DNA from 2 places in the Escherichia marmotae genome. Region 2 is predicted to be linked to the other one. Evidence: riboswitches for the same ligand, from Rfam matches in the RefSeq annotation. Region 2 holds a riboswitch; the other holds the start of a gene.
The links. A riboswitch is a leader RNA that binds a small molecule or an ion and turns the genes downstream of it on or off. The one in region 2 is predicted to bind cobalamin.

Region 1 (8,131 bases), 1.6 Mb from region 2:
TGAGTCAGCTCCGGCAAATCGTCGCGGCTTTTACAGTAGCTGGTCGCTGGCGACCCAGGGGCTGGCAACGACCTTTGGTGGTGTCGTCGCTTTGGGTTTGAGCGCATGGCTGCCGTTCGCCACAGGTTCAGAAACCGTAATGGCGGAGTGGGGCTGGCGTGTACCGTTTTTTATTGGTGTGCTGTTAGCGCCCATCGGTTGCTGGCTGCGCCTGAGTCTGGAAAACGATGTGCCTGAACCTGTGCACCATAAAAAAGCCGCAGCCAGCGAAAGCGCGTTTTCTCTGCTCTTGCAACATAAAGCAACCATCGTTAATGGTGTTTTACTCGCTATTGGTAGTACGGTTGCAACCTATATCTCCCTCTTTTACTACGGCACCTGGGCTGCGAAGTATCTGGCGATGCCTCAACACTATTCTCATGCAGCGATGTTACTGGCGGGCGTTATTACGTTTGTGGGGGCGTTGTTGGTGGGGATGCTGTGTGATTCGGTCGGGCGTAAAAAGCTGATTTTAATCTCCCGCGTGATGGTGTTGATCTGTAGCTGGCCATCGTTCTGGCTGTTGGTGAATTATCCCAGTCCCGGCATGTTGCTGACGGTGGTTTTCGTGATGGTCAGCTTCACCACGCTTGGCGGTGTACCGGTAATGTTGCTGATTTCCGAACTGTTACCGAAACGGATTCGGGCATTGGGCTTCGCACTGGTTTATAGCATTGGCGTAGCAATCTTCGGCGGGTTTGCGCAATACTTTGCCACGCAATCCATTGTGTTACTGGATAGCCTGACGGCGCCAGCGTGGTATCTGGGCGGAGGTACGTTGTTGTCGATGCTGGCGTTGTTGTTTGTGAAAGAACCGGCTAAAGAGTTGCAGTAAATGTGTTTTATTGCGTTACCGTTCATTCACAACACTGGAGCAATCCAGTATGTTCATTCTCTGGTATAGTGCCAACAGTACTTTTGGCAAGGATTTAGACATCGTGATGGGCGTAAGAGCGCAACAAAAAGAAAAAACCCGCCGTTCTCTGGTGGAAGCCGCATTTAGCCAATTAAGTGCTGAACGTAGCTTCGCCAGCCTGAGTTTGCGTGAAGTGGCGCGTGAAGCGGGCATTGCTCCCACCTCTTTTTATCGGCATTTCCGCGACGTAGACGAACTTGGTCTGACCATGGTTGATGAGAGCGGTTTAATGCTGCGCCAACTCATGCGCCAGGCGCGTCAGCGTATTGCTAAAGGCGGGAGTGTGATCCGCACCTCGGTCTCCACATTTATGGAGTTCATCGGTAATAATCCGAACGCCTTCCGGTTATTATTGCGGGAACGCTCCGGCACCTCCGCTGCGTTCCGTGCCGCTGTTGCGCGTGAAATTCAGCACTTCATTGCGGAACTTGCGGACTATCTGGAACTTGAAAACCATATGCCTCGTGCGTTTACTGAAGCGCAAGCCGAAGCAATGGTGACGATTGTCTTCAGTGCGGGTGCCGAGGCGTTGGATGTCGGCGTCGAACAACGTCGGCAATTAGAAGAGCGACTGGTACTGCAACTGCGAATGATTTCGAAAGGGGCTTATTACTGGTATCGCCGTGAACAAGAAAAAACCGCAATTATTCCGGGAAATGTGAAGGACGAGTAATGAAACAAGCAAATCAAGATAGAGGTACGCTGCTGCTGGCGCTGGTTGCAGGCTTATCGATCAATGGTACTTTTGCGGCGCTGTTTAGCTCCATTGTGCCATTTTCTGTATTCCCGATTATTTCCCTGGTGCTGACGGTCTACTGCCTGCATCAACGTTATCTTAATCGCACTATGCCGGTAGGTTTGCCGGGTCTGGCTGCTGCCTGTTTTATTCTCGGTGTTCTGCTGTACAGCACGGTGGTTCGTGCGGAATATCCGGATATCGGTTCTAACTTCTTCCCGGCCGTGCTGTCCGTCATTATGGTGTTCTGGATTGGCGCGAAGATGCGTAACCGTAAGCAGGAAATTGCTGAGTAATCAGTATCATGCTGGATGCTGGCGCATCCAGCATGGGTTTTACTTAGCGGTTAGTAATACGCCACACTCCATATGGTGCGTGTAGGGGAACTGATCAAACAGAGCCAGACGTTCAACCTTGTGCGTCTGGCTTAATGTTTCCAGATTCTTACATAACGTTTCCGGGTTGCAGGAGATATACAAAATACGCGGATACGCCTGCACCATTTTCTCGGTTTCACTGTCCAGACCGCTGCGCGGTGGGTCGACAAAAATGGTTTCGCACTGATAACTCTTCAGGTCGATACCTTGCAGACGGTTAAACTCACGCACGCCATTCATCGCTTGAGTAAACTCTTCCGCCGCCATACGAATAATTTGTACGTTATCTATATGGTTAGCAGCAATATTGTATTGCGCGGCAGCGACCGACGGCTTGGCGATTTCGGTGGCTAATACTCGATCAAAATTGCGCGCCAGAGCTAATGAAAAATTACCGTTGCCGCAGTACAACTCCAGTAAATCGCCTTTTGAGCCTTTGGTAACATCCAGCGCCCATTCCAGCATCTGAATATTCATCGCCGCGTTTGGCTGGGTGAAGCTGTTTTCTACCTGACGGTAGATCATCTCTTTCCCTGCGACCGGCAGACGCTCATCAATGTAATCCTGATCCAGCTCGATTTTTGTTTTCGTTGCCCGACCAATCAAATGCACATTCAGATTCTGCGCTCGCAGTGCATCGCGCAGGGCTTCTGCCTGCTGACGCCACTCGTCATCCAGCTTTTTATGGTACAGCAGAGAAACGACGGCCTGATTGCTCAATGTGGTGAGGTAATCAATCTGGAACAGCTTGTGGCGCAGAACGGGATTATTACGCACACCCGCAATCATCGCCGTCATCAACTGGTTGATCAGTTCACTGGCGGCGGGGAAGCTATCTACGTGGATGCGGCTTTTGGTCTGTTGATCGAAAATGATGTGGTACAGGTCATCGCCATCGTGCCAGATGCGGAATTCTGCTCGCATCCGATAATGACTGACCGGCGAGCGAAACACTTCCGGAACCAGGTCAGAAAACGGCGCCATCATACTTTGTAAACGTACCACTTTTTCGGCTAACTGCGCTTCATACTGTTCTGTTGGAAGGTGTTCGGGGGTCATGATGTATCCTGAAAATGAAATGTACGCGGCGATTGTAGGGATTGCTCATCAGATGTCCAGATCTTGATGAATTCCTATTTATGCGCGACGTCTGGACAGCAACTTGTTACAACCTGTAGCATCCACTCGCCGGTCCTGTGAGTTAATAGGGAATCCAGTGCGAATCTGGAGCTGACGCGCAGCGGTAAGGAAAGGTGCGATGATTGCGTAATGCGGACACTGCCATCCGGTGGGAAGTCATCATCTCTTTGTATCCTCAGATACCCCTCCAAGCCCGAAGACCTGCCGGCCAACGTCGCATCTGGTTCTCATCATCGCGTAATATTGATGAAACCTGCGGCATCCTTCTTCTATTGTGGATGCTTTACAATGATTAAAAAAGCTTCGCTGCTGACGGCGTGTTCCGTCACAGCCTTTTCCGCTTGGGCACAGGACACCAGCCCGGATACTCTCGTTGTTACTGCTAACCGTTTTGAACAGCCTCGCAGCACTGTGCTTGCTCCAACTACCGTTGTGACACGTCAGGATATTGACCGCTGGCAGTCGGCCTCGGTGAACGATGTTCTACGTCGTCTGCCGGGCGTGGATATCACCCAGAATGGCGGTTCAGGTCAGCTCTCTTCTATTTTTATTCGTGGTACAAACGCCAGCCATGTATTGGTGTTAATTGATGGCGTACGCCTGAATTTGGCGGGGGTCAGTGGTTCTGCCGACCTTAGCCAATTCCCTATTGCGCTTGTCCAGCGAGTTGAATATATCCGTGGACCGCGATCTGCCGTTTATGGTTCTGATGCAATAGGCGGAGTGGTGAATATCATCACCACGCGTGATGAATCCGGCACGGAAATTTCAGCGGGATGGGGAAGTAATAGTTATCAGAACTACGATGTTTCTACGCAGCAACAACTGGGGGATAAAACACGGGTAACTCTGTTGGCCGATTATGCCCATACCCATGGATTTGATGTTGTCGCCTATGGCAATACCGGAACGCAAGCACAACCAGATAACGATGGTTTTTTAAGTAAAACGCTTTATGGTGCGCTGGAGCATAATTTTACTGACACCTGGAGCGGCTTTGTGCGCGGCTATGGCTATGATAATCGTACCAATTATGACGCGTATTATTCTCCCGGCTCACCGTTACTCGATACCCGTAAACTCTATAGCCAAAGTTGGGACACCGGGCTGCGCTATAACGGCGAGCTGATTAAATCACAACTGATTACCAGTTACAGCCACAGCAAAGATTACAACTACGATCCGCATTATGGTCGTTATGATTCGTCCGCGACGCTCGATGAGATGAAGCAGTACACCGTCCAGTGGGCAAACAACGTCACCGTTGGTCACGGTAATATCGGCGCGGGTGTTGACTGGCAGAAGCAAACTACGACGCCAGGCACTGGATATGTTGCAGATGGGTATGATCAACGTAATACGGGGATCTATCTGACCGGGGTACAACAAGTTGGCGATTTTACGTTTGAAGGTGCTGCACGCAGCGATGATAACTCACAGTTTGGTCGTCATGGCACCTGGCAAACCAGTGCTGGTTGGGAGTTCATTGAAGGCTATCGCTTTATCGCTTCTTATGGCACGTCGTACAAGGCACCTAATCTTGGGCAACTGTACGGTTTCTACGGTAATCCGGATCTGAACCCCGAAAAAAGCAAACAGTGGGAAGGTGCGTTTGAGGGTTTAACCGCCGGGGTGAACTGGCGTATCTCCGGGTATCGTAACGATATCAGTGACCTGATCGATTATGACGATCACATCCTGAAATACTACAACGAAGGGAAAGCGCGGATTAAAGGCGTCGAGGCGACCGCCAATTTTGATACCGGACCGCTGACACATACGGTGAGTTACGATTATGTCGACGCACGTAATGCGATTACCGACACGCCGTTATTACGTCGCGCTAAACAGCAGGTGAAATATCAGCTCGACTGGCAACTGTATGATTTTGATTGGGGTATTACTTACCAGTATTTAGGTACTCGCTATGATAAGGATTACTCATCTTATCCCTATCAAACTGTGAAAATGGGCGGTGTGAGCTTGTGGGATATTGCGGTTGCATATCCGGTCACCTCTCATCTGACTGTTCGTGGTAAAATAGCCAACCTGTTCGACAAAGATTACGAGACAGTCTATGGCTACCAAACTGCAGGACGGGAATACACCTTGTCTGGCAGCTACACCTTCTGAACCACGTCCCACCGTGCTGGTGTTTGACTCCGGCGTCGGTGGGCTGTCGGTCTATGACGAGATCCGGCGTCTCTTACCGGATCTCCATTACATTTATGCTTTTGATAACGTCGCTTTCCCGTATGGCGAAAAAAGCGAAGAGTTTATTGTTGAGCGCGTGGTGGAAATTGTCACTGCAGTGCAAGAACGTTATCCCCTTGCATTGGCGGTGGTGGCTTGCAACACCGCCAGTACCGTTTCACTTCCTGCATTACGCGAAAAGTTTGACTTCCCGGTTGTCGGCGTCGTTCCGGCGATTAAACCCGCAGCGCGTCTGACCGCTAATGGCATTGTTGGACTGCTGGCAACTCGCGGAACAGTTAAACGTTCTTATACCCATGAGTTGATCGCGCGTTTCGCCAATGAATGCCAGATAGAAATGCTCGGTTCGGCAGAGATGGTCGAGCTGGCTGAAGCGAAGCTGCATGGCAATGAAGTTTCTCTGGATGCACTAAAGCGTATCTTGCGCCCGTGGTTAAGAATGAAAGAGCCGCCAGATACTGTTGTTCTGGGATGTACCCACTTCCCTCTATTACAAGATGAACTGTTGCAGGTGCTGCCAGAGGGAACCCGGTTGGTGGATTCAGGCGCAGCGATTGCCCGCCGAACGGCCTGGTTACTGGAGCATGAAGCCCCTGATGCAAAATCAGTCGATGCGAATATTGCCTTTTGTATGGCAATGACGCCAGAAGCTGAACAGTTATTGTCCGTTTTACAGCGTTACGGCTTTAAAACGCTCGAAAAACTGACAGTTTCAGGCTGATTTGATTGAAACTTGCGCATTCGGAAAATTATTTTAAATTTCCTCTTGTCAGGCCGGAATAACTCCCTATAATGCGCCACCACTGACACGGAACAACGGCAAATAAGCCGCCGGGTCAGCGGGGTTCTCCTGAGAACTTCGACAGAGAAAAGCGAAAAAATGCTTGACTCTGTAGCGGGAAAGCGTATTATGCACACCCCGCGCCGCTGAGAAAAAGCGAAGCGGCACTGCTCTTTAACAATTTATCAGACAATCTGTGTGGGCACTCGAAGATACGGATTCTTAACGTCGCAAGACGCTAAATGAATACCAAGTCTCAAGAGTGAACACGTAATTCATTACGAAGTTTAATTCTTTGAGCATCAAACTTTTAAATTGAAGAGTTTGATCATGGCTCAGATTGAACGCTGGCGGCAGGCCTAACACATGCAAGTCGAACGGTAACAGAAAGAAGCTTGCTTCTTTGCTGACGAGTGGCGGACGGGTGAGTAATGTCTGGGAAACTGCCCGATGGAGGGGGATAACTACTGGAAACGGTAGCTAATACCGCATAACGTCGCAAGACCAAAGAGGGGGACCTTCGGGCCTCTTGCCATCGGATGTGCCCAGATGGGATTAGCTAGTAGGCGGGGTAACGGCCCACCTAGGCGACGATCTCTAGCTGGTCTGAGAGGATGACCAGCCACACTGGAACTGAGACACGGTCCAGACTCCTACGGGAGGCAGCAGTGGGGAATATTGCACAATGGGCGCAAGCCTGATGCAGCCATGCCGCGTGTATGAAGAAGGCCTTCGGGTTGTAAAGTACTTTCAGCTGGGAGGAAGGGAGTAAAGTTAATACCTTTGCTCATTGACGTTACCCGCAGAAGAAGCACCGGCTAACTCCGTGCCAGCAGCCGCGGTAATACGGAGGGTGCAAGCGTTAATCGGAATTACTGGGCGTAAAGCGCACGCAGGCGGTTTGTTAAGTCAGATGTGAAATCCCCGGGCTCAACCTGGGAACTGCATCTGATACTGGCAAGCTTGAGTCTCGTAGAGGGGGGTAGAATTCCAGGTGTAGCGGTGAAATGCGTAGAGATCTGGAGGAATACCGGTGGCGAAGGCGGCCCCCTGGACGAAGACTGACGCTCAGGTGCGAAAGCGTGGGGAGCAAACAGGATTAGATACCCTGGTAGTCCACGCCGTAAACGATGTCGACTTGGAGGTTGTGCCCTTGAGGCGTGGCTTCCGGAGCTAACGCGTTAAGTCGACCGCCTGGGGAGTACGGCCGCAAGGTTAAAACTCAAATGAATTGACGGGGGCCCGCACAAGCGGTGGAGCATGTGGTTTAATTCGATGCAACGCGAAGAACCTTACCTGGTCTTGACATCCACAGAACATTCCAGAGATGGGATGGTGCCTTCGGGAACTGTGAGACAGGTGCTGCATGGCTGTCGTCAGCTCGTGTTGTGAAATGTTGGGTTAAGTCCCGCAACGAGCGCAACCCTTATCCTTTGTTGCCAGCGGTCCGGCCGGGAACTCAAAGGAGACTGCCAGTGATAAACTGGAGGAAGGTGGGGATGACGTCAAGTCATCATGGCCCTTACGACCAGGGCTACACACGTGCTACAATGGCGCATACAAAGAGAAGCGACCTCGCGAGAGCAAGCGGACCTCATAAAGTGCGTCGTAGTCCGGATTGGAGTCTGCAACTCGACTCCATGAAGTCGGAATCGCTAGTAATCGTGGATCAGAATGCCACGGTGAATACGTTCCCGGGCCTTGTACACACCGCCCGTCACACCATGGGAGTGGGTTGCAAAAGAAGTAGGTAGCTTAACCTTCGGGAGGGCGCTTACCACTTTGTGATTCATGACTGGGGTGAAGTCGTAACAAGGTAACCGTAGGGGAACCTGCGGTTGGATCACCTCCTTACCTTAAAGAAGCGTTCTTTGAAGTGCTCACACAGATTGTCTGATAGAAAGTGAAAAGCAAGGCGTCTTGCGAAG
Region 2 (8,131 bases):
CTGTCGATGAATTGCCGATATCAATGCCTGCTATATAGCGCATAGTTCGTCCTTAATCGTCGCCTTTCAGTTTTTTACGCTCGACATAGAGTTCTGCGGCTTCACGGACAAATGCAGCGCAAATTTGGGCTTGATAACGCTGTTCAAGATCGTCGGTAATGGCAATGAGTTCTTGCTTAGTCGAACGATAAGGGCGCAACGCATTGTAGATTTCAAGGATGCGATCATCCGGCACTGAGGTAAGTTCGGCAGCACGTTCAAAATTCACCGCTTGGCGATCACGACCAGCATCTCTGGCAATCTCGGCCTGAATACGCAATGTTTCAGGGGTTATGCGCATATCCTGGGCGGTAACTTTATCGCTGAGTACATTTTCCAGAGTGAAATCGTCGAGCGTTTTATTGGTTGCCGTTTTGACCCATTCTGGGTGTTTATTTGCCAGCGGGTAATCAGTCACTTTAGCGCTCAGTGTTGATGAGTGGGGAGCCGCAGAAACAGGAGTTGCATCCTGTAGACTATTCATACGGTTCAACACGTCCCTGACCATCGACTCAATTGCATCGGTATTCATGAAGGTTTCCTTTGTTAAAACGTCACGCGCAGTTCTTGCGGCTTTTTGCCAGTGACCACGTACCTGGTCTCTTTGATATGCAAAATGGCAGATTTGGCCTGGTATTTCGGCCGCGCCATCTGATCGTTGAGGGTCGGAACGGGTTGTGGAGACTCACGCTTCGCATAACGCGCGGCGTTTTTGCCAATCTGGCGATAGGTTTCCAGCGTCAACAATGGCGCTTGTGGGAACAGCTCCAGGTTAGACAGGGGAGGAAGCCCTTGCTGGTGGATAACTGTGGTGCCTTTCGACTGGATACCAATAGCAATGCCTGAACCACTAAGACGATCGCCTTCGACCGCTACGAATGCGACATCAGACGATTTAAAGCAGCGAATCACTCGGGCTTTAATGCCTTCTTCTTCGATACCGGCAATCACTTCGCGCAAAATGTTTTTATGCGGAATGCCGATAATATTGACGGTCTGCGCCAGGCCAAAAGCCGGGCCTACAGCAATAATGGCTTCATCTTGCTGAACACCTTGTTGGGCTTCACCAATTTCGGTCAAAAATTTTCCGCCATCCGGCGCGGAAGTGGCAGTTGCGGCGACAGGTGCGCGAAATGAAACGGACTTGTCGCTGGTTTGCATTTCTGCCAGCACGTCTTCGATGATCTGACGAAGTAATTTCTCGTTAATTTCCATTTCTCACCCTTAGTCAATTTCGTTGGGATCAAGTGCACCGGGAATATTTTTGATCTCTTCCCAGCGTTCCCCTTGCAGGCGATAACCCGTAGCCGGTCCGGCGTAATCATTGACGTCATTGACCGCAGAGAGTACTTGTCCGTCATCGACGATAATGGCTGAGGTATGGAGATAATCGCCGGTCAGTTTCGCTTTTTGCATGTTGAGCATGTCCTGCGCGACATCGGTAAAACCGCCTTGCGCCAGGGCTTTCACCACTTCCAGACTGTTACGGTTTTTATTGATAATTTCCTGGGCAAACTTTATGTCTTCTACGATGTTGCGCTCTGGCATATCTTTCGAACCGTGGGCATAGGTCGCTGCTTCGACTTCTTCATCGGTAATGGGCGGTAATCCCATACCTGCAAAGACAGCCTGTAAAGCGCGTGCGGCTTTATTGCGGATGGCGATAACATCTTCTTCGCGCACCGGTCGCAGGCCGCCATCAACCTTCAGGTCACGTTGAAGGACGTTATAATCATCGAAGTCTTCGGCATCTTCGTTTGAGCCGGCAAACATGTTGTCGTAGTTCGGTACTGCGGAAAAACCGGAAGAGATAAAGTCGGTGCCCGGCAGAAACTGCATCAGGAAACGTGCGGTACGGCGCATATCTGAGTGGGTAAAGGTCTGGTCATTACTGGAGGCGCATTCCAGATCCAGCGATGAGCAAATTAAGTTTTCCGCCAGTACTGCACGGATGCCTGACGGCACAGCCGATGGCACGCCGATGCAGCTTACGGAACCGTTTTGCAGACCCTGAACACCCGCGGCTTTGGTGATGTAAATACAACGTGCCTCAAGATAAAGCATTGATTTTCCTTCCGCATAGCCCATCTGCACTTCAGAACCGGAGCCGGAAGTAAAACGCATTTTTAAGCCGCGAGAAGCATAAGATGATGCGAGAAACCCTTTTGACCACGGTGTATCGTCGCCGTCGGTGAAAACGGGTTCCGTACCGTAGACAGAAATCGTTTCGGCGTAGCAGGTGTGGCCTAACATACCGAGTTTCAGTTCAGTGGCTTCTTCCAGTGAACACTGGGTTAAGACGCCAGGGCGTCCCACCTGCGAACCTACCAACAGGGCGATAGCATTGAAAGGTGCATAACGAGCAACGGCAACGGTGGTTTCCTGTTCGTCAAACCCGCGCCATGCTCCCTCGGCCGCGTCGGCAGCAATTTGCACCGGGTTATCTTTGACGTTGGTGACGTGAGCCTGTTGCGATGGTGTGCGACGGGCGCGCATTTTCTGCATCGCCATCATCATTTCTACCTCGTTCATTTGTGAAACAACTTCGACGATTTTGGCGGGCGTCATTGCTGTGGTCAGGGGAACAATATCGCTACGTTTGACATTTGGATCGCACAACATATTGGCAAGTTTGACCGAGCTCATCGCGATGACTTCTTCGGCACGCGCGAGATTGATACCGTAGCGGGCGATAAAGTGGTCGATCAAGTCAAACTGGCTGGCGGGTTTTCCATCCAGCTCGGTGACGATGCCGTTAACAATTTTTATTGATGGTTTCGGGTCGTTCGGGCTTTCCATCGCAATGAAGCCTTCTTCAATCCACTCTTTAACGAAACCATCCTGGTTAACCGGGCGTTTTTCCAGTGCTTCAAATCTTTTCGATCTCATGAATCTGCCTCATGGAATTCAGATGTAGGAAGGGCGATCGTTTTTCGGTGTATCACCGAGAGTCGAAAGCACGGTTTTACCGATTTCGCGAGCGGAGATGACCGCCTGTCGGACAGCGCCGGAGTCACCCGAGATAATCAGAATGACTTCATTACTGAAGCTGGTGCCATGAGCTGGGGAGCTGTATGCCACGACATCCACATTGGCGGATTTCAGCGCAGTATCGGCCATCAGAACACCAACAGCAGCCGGAGCGCCGACAATGACGCCACAAGCGCGGCCCAGTGGTGCGCCAAACGCTTTTTCCAGTGCATAGCTGGCGCGGGCGGTATATTGCAGTTCAAGATGTCCGGCTTCATTGGCGCAGACGTCGCCAAAGGTTCGGTCGAGTTCTTTCAGCGCAACTTCAATACCGCGTTTCACGTCGGAAACATCGTTGCCACCTAAGAGGATTAATGAGCCGTGTCCGGCACCACCTTTGGTATCGCGAGGAAGTTCAATGCTAATAACTTCAGTGTTCGTGGCTTTTACTGCTTCATCCGCGGCCATAATGTGTGGCCCCGCACCAATACGCGCGCCCAGAATGCCAATGGAGCGATAGCGTTTTTCAAGTTTCATCGCGTCCAATAGGGCGCTATCAACATTCGCAATGACCAGACCTACAGTGTCGCCAATAGCGGTGCCAACAAATTCCGTTAACGTGCAGCTTTTTTCTGCCATAGCCGTCTCTCGTGTTTGATGAGTTGTTTTCGGGAGAACCTCATGCTCTGGCGTCGCTACGCGAGCGATGACCTGCGCCATGATCTGTTCGACCAGTTCATTGCTGCTCATGGGTTAATTCCCTTTGGTAAGATTTTTTCGACATCAGTATGTGGGCGGGGAATTACGTGTACGGCTTTCACTTCACCGACGTTACGTGCGGCGGCGGCACCTGCGTCTGTTGCCGCTTTTACCGCCCCGACATCACCACGAACGATGACGGTCACCAGCTCGGAACCTATTTTTTCGTAGCCAACCAGCAATACATTTGCCGATTTAACCATGGCATCTGCGGCCTCTATGGCGGCAGTTAAGCCTTTGGTTTCAACCATTCCTAACGCTTCTTGTTGCATAAAGACCTCGCCTAGATTTTTTGACGATATGACTATAAAAAAAAGCGAGAAAAAAGAATGGCTGACTTAATCATCCGATGAGCAAAATTAATAGAGGGTAAATATTATAAAATTGCCTTAATTATCTATATGTTATTAATTTACTGGTCGTTTTCTGGTTTTTTTAATGTGAATTAATTGCATTGGTCGGTAGATTTAATTTGCACTAATGCTTTATCGGGTTGGGCTTTGCGGAAGTGAATTGTGATATTTGTTTAAGTTTTATTATATAAGGATGGCAATTTTTTATTGTGGAAATCTGGCAGAGTTGGCGAGCTCAATAGCGATTGTATCTAAGTTGAATACTTTTTGAATGACAATAATTTGCTATATCAACACGATTTTTCAGCGTGCCGGTCATGCATGTTGGCAATATTTTCCCCGGCGCAATTTTTATAGTTGCGCTCGATATACACGACAATCAGTGCACGATTAACTGATAAAGAAACAAACTCCGTAAAGAAGGTGTCACTATGAATGATTCACTCAAGGCGCAATGCGTTGCCGAGTTTTTGGGCACCGGACTGTTCCTCTTTTTTGGCATTGGTTGTTTATGCGCCCTAAAACTTGCCGGGGCAAGTCTGGGTCTGTGGGAAATTTGTATCATTTGGGGGTTAGGTATTTCACTTGCTGTTTACCTTACGGCAGGCATTTCTGGCGCCCATCTGAACCCGGCGGTTACCATTGCTCTGTGGTTGTTTGCTGCTTTTCCTGCCCGTAAAGTGTTGCCATATTGTGTGGCACAATTGGCGGGGGCCTTTGGTGGAGCCGTTCTGGCGTATTTTTTATACAACAGCTTGTTTACCGATTTTGAATCCACTCACAATATAGTTCGTGGTAGCGCTGAAAGTTTGCAACTCGCCAGTATCTTTAGCACTTATCCGGCTGCCGCGTTAAATGTATGGCAAGCGGCGTTGGTTGAAGTGGTCATTACGTCCATGTTGATGGGGTTGATTATGGCGTTAACCGATGACGGCAATGGCGTACCAAAAGGACCTCTTGCTCCTTTACTTATTGGCATTCTGGTTGCTGTTATTGGTGCATCTACTGGACCATTAACCGGTTTTGCCATGAATCCAGCGCGTGATTTCGGGCCAAAAATTTTCACCTGGCTTGCTGGTTGGGGGGGAAATAGCGATGACCGGTGGGCGTAATATTCCTTATTTCATCGTCCCCATTATTGCTCCGATCATTGGGGCATGTGTTGGCGCAGCAATTTATCGTTTTCTCATTGCAAAAAACTTACCTGTCAATAGTGTTACGCCTAAAGACATCATCGAATAGTGAAATAACATAGCGGTTATAAACGTTTATTTTTTTACTGTTTGTGATCTGCTTTCAGAACTTATTAAAAAGTCTCCCGCCTCACGGAGGCTTTTGTTATTGTCCTTTGTGCTTCTCGTCAGTAAATCATTAGGGATGATGTGAAGATTAAATGTAAAACAATTGTTTTACTATAACAATAAATTAACTGGGAGGTTTTATCATGATTTCTGCGGCGACACTTAATTCAGAACTCATTAATAAAATCGCGCAGGATTTTGCGCAGGCGACCAGCCTTGCGGTTGTCGTGGTTAATATCCACGGTGATGAAATTTCCGAGCTGTTTAACTTCACCTCATTTTGTCAGATGATGCGGCGACATCCTCAGCTTAGCACACGCTGCCGCATGAGCGATCGTTGTGGGGGGCTGGAAGCCTCTAAATCCGATCAACCTTGTATTTATCGTTGCCATGCAGGATTAACCGATTTTTCTATCCCTCTGGTGATTGCCGGGCATTTAGTCGGCTTTGTATTGTGTGGACAAGTCCGCCTGCGTAATGATGATGTCGATTTAGTCGATATTCTGAATGTCGATGATTGTTGGCAGGCAGATCCCGAGTTACTTAATGAATTTCGCAAAGTCCCGGAGATGGATTACTCGCGAGTTATGGCTTCTGCTGATCTGTTGAAGTTAATTGTGGAAAACTGCCTCAAAAAACAACTCAATTTTGTTGTTATTAAAGAGAATAAACCTTATTCGGATCCGCTACGTCAGACTCGCACGCCTAATCCCCACGATAACAAAATGAAAAAAGCATTACGCTATATTGATGCGCATTTATCAGACGATTTGCGCCTGGAAGATGTTGCCTCCCATGTTTATCTCAGCCCTTATTACTTCAGTAAATTGTTCAAGAAATATCATGGGATTGGTTTTAATGCGTGGGTAAACCAACAACGGATGGCCAGCGCCCGCGAGTTGCTGTGCCATAGTGACTGGAGCATCGCCAGCATTGCGCGTAATTTAGGCTTTTCGCAAACCAGTTATTTTTGCAAAGTTTTTCGTCAGACGTATCAGGTAACACCGCAGGTATATCGTCAGCAAATTAGCGAAAATACAGCAGCGGAAACAGCATAAATTGAATGTAAAAAATGAGGGATGACTAAATAGATTCCGACAGTAATAATTAACGTTATTTACGTGTTATGGGAAAAGTGAAATCAGCTCATAACATACGCTGACAGGTTTGGCACATTTGTGCCTGGGAAGTGGGTGTAAATCCCTCGCAGCCCCCGCTGCTGTAATGCTGACAACCCCGAAAATACCACTGATCGCGAGATTGGGAAGGGTGGGGGAGGATGACGCTAAGCCAGAAGACCAGCCTGCCAGTCAATACCAACAACTTCGGTGGGAAGTGGGTTGCCCGGAAGCGTCTGCTTGAGCACTGACGCGTCTTTATACCCCTACCACCCTGAAAGGATCAGGGGATGGCGGCATCATTTAGTTTATTCATCGTAGTGCCGACAGGCATCAGGGCTGCACTCAAGGCGCAGCAATCTTTTTTTATGGTATATCAACCTGACCGTCATTGCAGGAAACCAAGCGGAGGACGGAGGGTATGAAAACGATGAAACCCGAATCGATAGCACTTTTTTGCCTCTCCACTGGCGATATTGAATTGGCTAAACATCTGGCTGAAATGTTGCCAATGACCTGTTTTGTTGGTGAGGACTGGCAGCAAGGTTTTCTGCCTTTTAACGGAGGGCCAGTACAATCGTTGTCAGATGCATATAGCGATTATTCAGTGCTGTTATTGATTGCTGAAAACGGGGCATCCATACCAGAAAGCTTTTCTCATCCTGATGGTGCGACGGTAATCTTAATTGCAGAGCACAATGCCCGTTTGTTGGCCGGTCCGACCGGTGGAGCAGTAGCATTAATCCATTATCTGAATGAGACGTGTCGATGGAGAGAATCTGTTGCTAATGACGCATTTTGTCGGGCGTTTTCACAGGGAAATCAGACTATCTCACAATGCCGTCCTCATTCGTAATGAATTGAGAATACTGGATTTTTATTTTTATTACGCGCAGTATTAATCGAGGGAGTGTTATTACGGTCAGCACGGTGGTGTATCCATTGTTCTGGTCAATGAATACCATCATACAATTGAATCAGGAGTCCGTATGATGATTTTAGTGACGGGTGGAGCACGGAGCGGGAAAAGCCGGCACGCTGAGGCGCTTATTGGGAATTCTCCACAGGTTCTGTATATCGCCACTTCGCAAATCCTTGACGATGAGATGGCGGCACGAATTGAGCATCATCGACAAGGCCGCCCGGTGCACTGGCGTACAGTGGAACGCTGGCAACAGCTTGATGAGTTAATTAATGCGGACATTAATCCGCAACACGCCGTGTTGCTGGAATGCATTACGACAATGGTGACTAATCTGTTGTTTGAATATGGCGGCGATAAAGACCCTGACGAATGGGACTATATGGCGCTGGAGCTGGCGATTAATGACGAGATTCAGTCGTTGATTGCCGCCTGTCTATGTTGCCCTGCAAAAGTCGTAGTAGTCACCAATGAAGTGGGAATGGGGATTGTGCCGGAGAATCGCCTGGCGCGACATTTTCGTGATATTGCCGGGCGAGTGAATCAGCAACTGGCCGCTGCGGCAGATGAAGTATGGCTGGTGGTTTCGGGTATTGGAGTAAAAATCAAATGAGTAAATTATTTTGGGCGATGCTCTCTTTTATTACGCGTCTGCCTGTACCGCATCGT

Region 1: linked by a shared signal. The riboswitch ahead of btuB (TonB-dependent vitamin B12 receptor BtuB) and the one ahead of C1192_RS01965 (hypothetical protein) in region 2 are both predicted to bind cobalamin.

Annotation. Positions count from the first base shown of each region.
Region 1 covers NZ_CP025979.1:3,514,418-3,522,548, forward strand. Annotated here, with positions in the region: gene C1192_RS18070 (citrate-proton symporter) at 1-874, shown strand, start outside; gene fabR (HTH-type transcriptional repressor FabR) at 978-1,628, shown strand; gene C1192_RS18080 (YijD family membrane protein) at 1,628-1,987, shown strand; gene trmA (tRNA (uridine(54)-C5)-methyltransferase TrmA) at 2,027-3,127, opposite strand; cobalamin riboswitch at 3,241-3,431, shown strand; gene btuB (TonB-dependent vitamin B12 receptor BtuB) at 3,497-5,341, shown strand; gene murI (glutamate racemase) at 5,286-6,143, shown strand; rRNA gene C1192_RS18100 (16S ribosomal RNA) at 6,516-8,057, shown strand.
Region 2 covers NZ_CP025979.1:403,537-411,667, forward strand. Annotated here, with positions in the region: gene C1192_RS01925 (diol dehydratase reactivase subunit alpha) at 1-43, opposite strand, end outside; gene pduE (propanediol dehydratase small subunit PduE) at 53-571, opposite strand; gene C1192_RS01935 (propanediol/glycerol family dehydratase medium subunit) at 586-1,254, opposite strand; gene pduC (propanediol dehydratase large subunit PduC) at 1,264-2,928, opposite strand; gene pduB (propanediol utilization microcompartment protein PduB) at 2,947-3,759, opposite strand; gene pduA (propanediol utilization microcompartment protein PduA) at 3,756-4,040, opposite strand; partial or broken gene pduF (propanediol diffusion facilitator PduF) at 4,553-5,363, shown strand; gene pocR (transcriptional regulator PocR) at 5,566-6,480, shown strand; cobalamin riboswitch at 6,569-6,743, shown strand; gene C1192_RS01965 (hypothetical protein) at 6,962-7,396, shown strand; gene cobU (bifunctional adenosylcobinamide kinase/adenosylcobinamide-phosphate guanylyltransferase) at 7,530-8,075, shown strand; gene cobS (adenosylcobinamide-GDP ribazoletransferase) at 8,072-8,131, shown strand, end outside.